DNA from 2 places in the Planococcus antarcticus DSM 14505 genome. Region 2 is predicted to be linked to the other one. Evidence: riboswitches for the same ligand, from Rfam matches in the RefSeq annotation. Region 2 holds a riboswitch; the other holds the start of a gene.
The links. Region 2 has a riboswitch for S-adenosylmethionine ahead of BBH88_RS13420 (methionine biosynthesis PLP-dependent protein). Riboswitches for the same ligand answer to the same signal wherever they lie in the genome.

Region 1: another riboswitch for S-adenosylmethionine. It lies ahead of BBH88_RS15210 (O-acetylhomoserine aminocarboxypropyltransferase/cysteine synthase family protein); the one in region 2 lies ahead of BBH88_RS13420 (methionine biosynthesis PLP-dependent protein).

The regions. Positions count from the first base shown of each region.
Region 1 covers NZ_CP016534.2:3,098,891-3,102,305, reverse strand. The annotation lists gene BBH88_RS15215 (glycerol-3-phosphate acyltransferase) at 112-753, opposite strand; SAM riboswitch class I at 884-1,000, shown strand; gene BBH88_RS15210 (O-acetylhomoserine aminocarboxypropyltransferase/cysteine synthase family protein) at 1,099-2,391, shown strand; gene metX (homoserine O-acetyltransferase MetX) at 2,404-3,415, shown strand, end outside.
Region 2 covers NZ_CP016534.2:2,687,041-2,690,455, forward strand. The annotation lists gene BBH88_RS13415 (LLM class flavin-dependent oxidoreductase) at 1-575, opposite strand, end outside; SAM riboswitch class I at 1,062-1,167, shown strand; gene BBH88_RS13420 (methionine biosynthesis PLP-dependent protein) at 1,243-2,367, shown strand; gene metC (cystathionine beta-lyase) at 2,360-3,415, shown strand, end outside.

The DNA.
Region 1 (3,415 bases), 410 kb from region 2:
TATTCGATTCGTGAGTCTCACTTTATGGTGAAATAACAAAAAAGTCAAGGGAGTTTTTGAATTTTTTTCACAATCTTTAGAATAGACGAAGAAACAATCTAGAAATCCGACTCAGTTTGAGGTTGTAGTTTTCTTTCGGAAAACAGAAGATACTTTGTTTTCAGTGCCATCCTTTATTCGAATAATGTTTTCCCGATGTTTCCATGCGGCCATGGCAAACAGTATAGAGGCTATCAGCCATGGCCAGTTTCCGGAAGCAGGACCGAAAGCGATTACGAAATAAACTGCATATAGTACAAGTACACCAATGACCAGGTAGTTTGTCGCGAGCGAAACGCTGATCAATAATAGCAAGCCAAGTAAACCAAGTTTCCAGTCGAGGGCTACCATGACGCCTATAACGGAAGCGGTGCCTTTGCCTCCTTTAAAGTTCATATAGAAGGGGAAATTATGGCCAAAAACAACACCAGCACCGGCAACAAATAATAATGCCCATATCATTTCAGTTGAAAAACTACCTGATTCCAATAACAGGCGCAGACCTGCAACGGCAGCAAACCCTTTAAAAATATCAATAAATGCAACAAGCAAACCGTATTTCCAGCCCAGCACGATGGCAGCATTGGAAGCTCCGGAGTTTTTCACCCCTTCTTTTTTGACGTTCACCCCTGATAATGCTTGCGCTGCAAGGGATCCGTGAAAACAACCGATTACATAGCCTCCGATAAATAATAACAAAATCCAGATAAGCATACAGATTCCTCCTCTATTACTTGATAACGTTTGAGGAAAGAGAAGGTTTCGAAATTTTTTGACTAATACACTTGACAAAAAGCGCCATAGTTTTTATAATTCACAACAAGACGAAAAACCAAATCAAATACTCTTATCGAGAGTGGCGGAGGGATAGGCCCTGTGATGCCCGGCAACCAACAGACGATTCTGTCTGAAAAGGTGCTAATTCCTACAGAATCGATTGATAGGTTCTGATAGATAAGAGGAGGAAACTCCGTAATTTACGGCCCTCTTCTTAGCGAAGAGGGCTTTTTGTTGTCCTCTTCGGCAATATGTATCAATAAAAAACAGGGGGAATGGAAAATGACAAACTTAAAACCAGAAACATTATTGCTACACGGCGGGCAACAACCGGATCCAGCGACAGGGTCAAGAGGAGTGCCAATCTACAAAACCACTTCTTACGTCTTCAAGGATACACAACATGCACAGGATCTCTTCGGCCTGAAGGACACCGGCAATATCTATTCGCGCATCATGAATCCAACAGTTGATGTCTTTGAACAGAGAGTAGCATTATTAGAAGGCGGTACTGCAGCAGTTGCTCTTTCTTCGGGAATGGCTGCCATCGCATTCTCTATTTTAAATATTGCAGAAGCCGGCGATGAAATTGTAGCAGATAGTAGTCTGTATGGCGGCACTTACAATTTATTTGCGAACACCTTGCCGCGTTATGGCATCACGACCACATTCGTGGATGCTACAGATCCGGAAAATTTCAAAGCGGCAATTACAGAAAAAACCAAAGTTTTATTCGGTGAAATTATCGGCAACCCAAGCCTGAATGTCTTCGATGTAGAAAAGGTAGCAACAATTGCACATGAAAACGGAATTCCGTTATTGATTGATAACACATTTGCTTCTCCATACGGCAGCAATCCGATTGAATTTGGTGCAGATGTGGTTATTCATTCCGCTACGAAATGGATCGGCGGGCATGGCACAACGATTGGCGGGGTAGCCGTGGATGCTGGAACATTTAATTGGGATAATCCACGCTTCCCGAACTATACGCAGCCAGACGAATCGTATCACGGACTGCGTTATGGCATTGATGTGCCAGATGCGGCATTTGCGACAAAACTGCGCGTGCAACTATTGCGGGATTTTGGACCATCACTGAGTCCGGAAAGTGCGCATGCTTTTCTTCAAGGACTGGAGACGCTGCATTTGCGCATTCCGAAACATAGCAGCAATGCTCAGCTTATTGCGGATTATTTAAGGCAGCATCCACAAATCGAATGGGTCAATTTCTTAGGATTTGAAAATCATCCTTCCCATCAATTAGCGAAGAAATACTTGAAGAATGACGGATATGGCTCGATTGTCAATTTCGGTATCAAAGGCGGACGTGAAGCGGGCCGTAAAGTGATCGATAGCGTCAATCTCTGGTCGCATGTAGCCAATGTAGGAGATGCCAAATCGCTGATCATTCATCCGGCTTCCACCACGCATCAGCAGCTGAACGATGAAGAACTGAAATCATCCGGAGTAACGGAAGAGTTGATCCGCTTGTCTGTTGGGTTAGAAAACGCAGAAGATTTAATCGCCGATTTGGAGCAGGCGATACAGGTAGCCGTATTGGAAAACGTATAAGGAGGGATTTTCATGAAGACAGTATCCATCGGCTCTTTAACTCTGGATTCAACTGAGATTTTAAACGACGTAGAACTTGCATACGAACGTCTCGGAGACAAAAAAGCTCCGGCTATTCTGGTGTGCCATGCATTGACAGGCGACCAATATGCAATTGGCACAGAGGAAAATCCAGGGTGGTGGGCAGGATTAATCGGACCAGGCAAGCCGGTGGATACAACTGTTTTTCAAGTGATTACCTTCAACGTACTGGGCGGCTGCCATGGCTCGACTGGCCCATTATCAAAAAATCCGGAAACAGGAGAACCTTATCGTGCTGAGTTTCCAACACTGACCATACGTGATATGGTGCGGGCCGAATATCATGCCTTGAAAAAACTGGGGATCGACCATCTTGCCGGCGTGATAGGCGGCTCATTGGGTGGAATGAAAACCTTGGAATGGGGAAAATCGTATCCAGAATTTATTGATGCGGTTCTTCCTTTAGCTGTCACACCCTACTACGGCGATTACGGTGTTGCTTTTAACCATATCGGCATTTTGGCGATTGAGAATGATAGAGATTTCAACTCTGGAAATTATGAGGATTCGGCACTTTTAAAAGGATTTCAAGTAGCCAGAATGGCAGGCATGCTCACTTACCGCAGTGGCAATATGTTCAATCAGCGATTCGGACGCACCAGCGATGGCGATGAATTCAATGTACAGTCGTACTTGAATTATCAAGGTAAGAAATTGGCAGGGCGTTTTGATGCCAATAGCTATGTACTGCTGCTGAAAGCTATGAACACGCATGACATTCAAGATGCTGTTTTGGACATTCCTGTCTATTCCTTGTCCTTTACCCACGATTTACTTTATCCAAGTGAATTGATGGTTCCCTGGCTGGAAAAACAGACGACTGCAACTTGGGAAATTGTTGAAACGAATTTTGGCCACGATGGATTTCTGGTTGAATTTGAAAAATGGGGCGGATTTATCGAGGAAAAGTTAAAAAGTCTATTCGTGCCTGAACTCACGCGGT
Region 2 (3,415 bases):
GCAAATGAAAACGGCAAGCCTTTTAATGCGGCAAGCTGTGCACTGAACCCGCTCGAACCCAATAGCCAAAGCGGAATCTTCAAATCAGTTCCAGGATAGGCACGAACACGTCCAACCGGATTTTCCGAAAAGTAATTTTCCAACTCTGCTACCTGCTGCGGAAAATCATCTCCGCTGTTCTGTATATTGCGGCGCAGTGCATGGGCTGTAGCCTGATCACTGCCCGGTGCACGACCGAGACCTAAATCGATACGTCCTGGATAAATGGTCTCTAGCGTTCCAAATTGCTCCGCAATGACAAGTGCTGCATGATTTGGCAACATGACACCTCCGGAACCCACACGAATAGAGCTAGTCGCTCCAGCAATATGTCCAATGAGAACCGACGTTGCTGAGCTGCCAATACCCGGCATATTATGGTGTTCAGCTAGCCAATAACGGTTGAACCCCAATCGCTCAACATACTGTGCCAATTCTACACTATTTTTGAATGTCTGCGCCGTTTCAGCACCTTCGTTTATCGGCGCCAAATCAAGCACCGACAATGGTATATTTTCGAATTTCTTAATCTGCATAATTACTTTCACTCCTATTCCCTTCCATTGTAGCGATGTTTATCTTAATCGTCCTTTTTTTTGCTCAAGCTATGAAAAGTGAAAGTGCCTGGTCAGCTCTGACAGGTATAAGGCAGACCAGTAGTGTGGCGTTCTTTGCCACACAGCTGGGCTGACTTATGTCCCGAAGAGCTAGGCACTTGCAACTGGACAACACGAAAAGCGGAAGCTGCCGTGTAGCTCTGACAGGCATAAGGCAGACCGGCGAAGCGACGTTTCTTCAGTCGCACAGCCGGGTTGCCTTATGTCCCGAAGAGCTGGCTGCTGAAGCTAGACAACACGAAATGTGAAAGTGCCTGGTCAGCTCTGCCTTAAGTAGTTAATCAAACTAATTTCCCGCCCACTCTATATATTTCCATTATTTAAAATTCAACCCTTGCTTTTCTTCGTCAATTGGTTTACGATTACCAACATCGAATCAGAAACAACCCAAACTTAATAAGATATTTCTTATCTAGAGAGACGGAGGGATTTGGCCCTGTGAAGTCTCAGCAACCAGTCTGACGAAGACTACGGTGCTAATTCCAATAGGCTTTTGCCTACCAGATGAGAAGAATGCATTTCTAAACAGAGGCTTTCTTCTTTTGAAGAAAGTCTCTGTTTTTTTATTGTTGGGAGGATGAGTAGAATGACAAGACACAACTTGGAAACTTTATTGGTTCAATTAGGCAATCGCAGTGACTCTGCTACCGGAGCGGTAAATCCACCCATTTATTTATCAACAGCCTATGAACACCAGGAACTTGGACAATCAACTGGCTATGATTATACGCGAACAAAAAATCCGACGCGTTCAGTCCTTGAAGAAGGATTTTCAGAACTTGAAGGGGCGGATGCCGGATTTGCCTGTAGTTCTGGAATGGCAGCTATCCAACTGGTTTTGTCTCTTTTCCGTCCAGGCGACGAAATATTAGTGCCAGAGGATATTTATGGCGGAACGTACCGCCTACTGGACCACTTTGCAGCTACTTATAATATCCACCCCCAATATGCCGAGTTTAAAGATGTACAGGTCACCGAAGAAAAAATCACATTAAATACGCGTGCGCTCTTTATTGAAACACCAACGAATCCGCTCATGCAAGAAATCGATCTTATTGCCTATGCAGCATTGGCCAAAAAGCATAAGCCTCTATTAATAGTCGATAATCCCTTCCTGACACCTTTCTTTCAGCAGCCGATTGAACTGGGAGCAAATATCGTCATCCACAGTGCTACCAAATACATCGGCGGCCATAATGACGTCCTGGCCGGCCTAGTTGCTGCAAAAGGCGAAAGCATCTGCGAAAAGCTCTCGATGTTCCACAACTCAGTTGGCGCCGTACTATCGCCTTTCGACTCCTGGCTGTTGATCCGCGGATTGAAAACCCTTCCCTTGCGCATGCGGCAACATGAAGCAAACGCAAAGGCTATCGCAGCATTTTTGGCCCAGCAGCCGGCTATTTCGGACGTGCTGTATCCCGGAAGAGGTGGCATGTTGTCGTTCCGGCTGCAGGAAGAAGAATGGGTCGGTCCTTTCCTTGAACACATCAAACTCATCACTTTTGCTGAGAGCTTAGGGGGCGTTGAAAGCTTCATCACCTACCCAGCCACTCAAACCCATGCAGATATCCCTTTTGAAGAGCGCACCAAACGCGGTGTCTGCAACCGGCTATTGCGCTTCTCGGTTGGCGTCGAACTGGCTGAAGATTTAATCGCTGACCTGATACAGGCATTTTCGAAATTACAGAAGGAGGTTGTTGAATATGACTGATCGTGTTGAAACCAGGTTTATTCACTCTACTGGAGTTGACCCGCAAACCGGGGCCGTTAACGTACCAATCTATTTATCTTCCACATTCCATCAGAAAAGCCTGGATTCGTTTGGACCTTTCGATTATAGTCGCTCTGGAAATCCGACTCGCCTGGCATTGGAAGAAACCATTGCAAACCTAGAAGGCGGCAAACGTGGATTCGCCTTTTCTTCAGGCATGGCCGCTATTTCCTCCGCTTTCATGCTACTGTCTTCCGGAGACCACGTCCTGGTTTCAGAGGATGTCTACGGAGGCACTTACCGTTTTATCACCGAGGTTTTGAATAAATTTAATATCGAGTATACCTTTGTCAATATGACCGACTTGAACGAAATGGCCAATGCAATCCAGCCGAATACAAAAGTGATTTACTTGGAAACACCATCAAATCCCGTCATGAACATTACTGACATTGAAATCGCGGCAAAGTTGGCGAAAGCTAATGGCTGTCTGACATTCGTAGACAATACCTTCATGACGCCACTTTACCAAAATCCATTAGAGCTTGGTGCAGACATCGTGCTTCACAGCGCGACGAAATTCCTTTCCGGACACAGTGATGTCATTGCAGGTCTTGCCGTGACCAAAGATGAAGAACTCGGAAACCGCCTTGGTTTTATTCAAAATACTTTCGGTTCGGTTTTAGGAGCGCAAGATTCCTATCTATTGATCCAAGGCATCAAAACTTTAGGTGCCCGGTTAGGCCAGTCATCTGAATCGGCCCGCCTTATCGCTGAGTACTTGCATAACCACCCGTTAATCGAAGAAGTATACTACCCTGGATTTTCATTCCATCCCGGTAACCCAATTCACGAACGCCAGGCAAAAAATGCAGGGGCGGTTCTCTCCTTCCGCTTAGCTGATAAAAAATCAGCTCGGGTTTTTGTGGAGCATTTGAGAATTCCAGTATTTGCAGTAAGCCTTGGTGCAGTTGAATCGATCCTGTCGTATCCGGCAACAATGTCCCATGGCTCTATGCCTGCTGAAGAACGAGAAAAGCGTGGAATT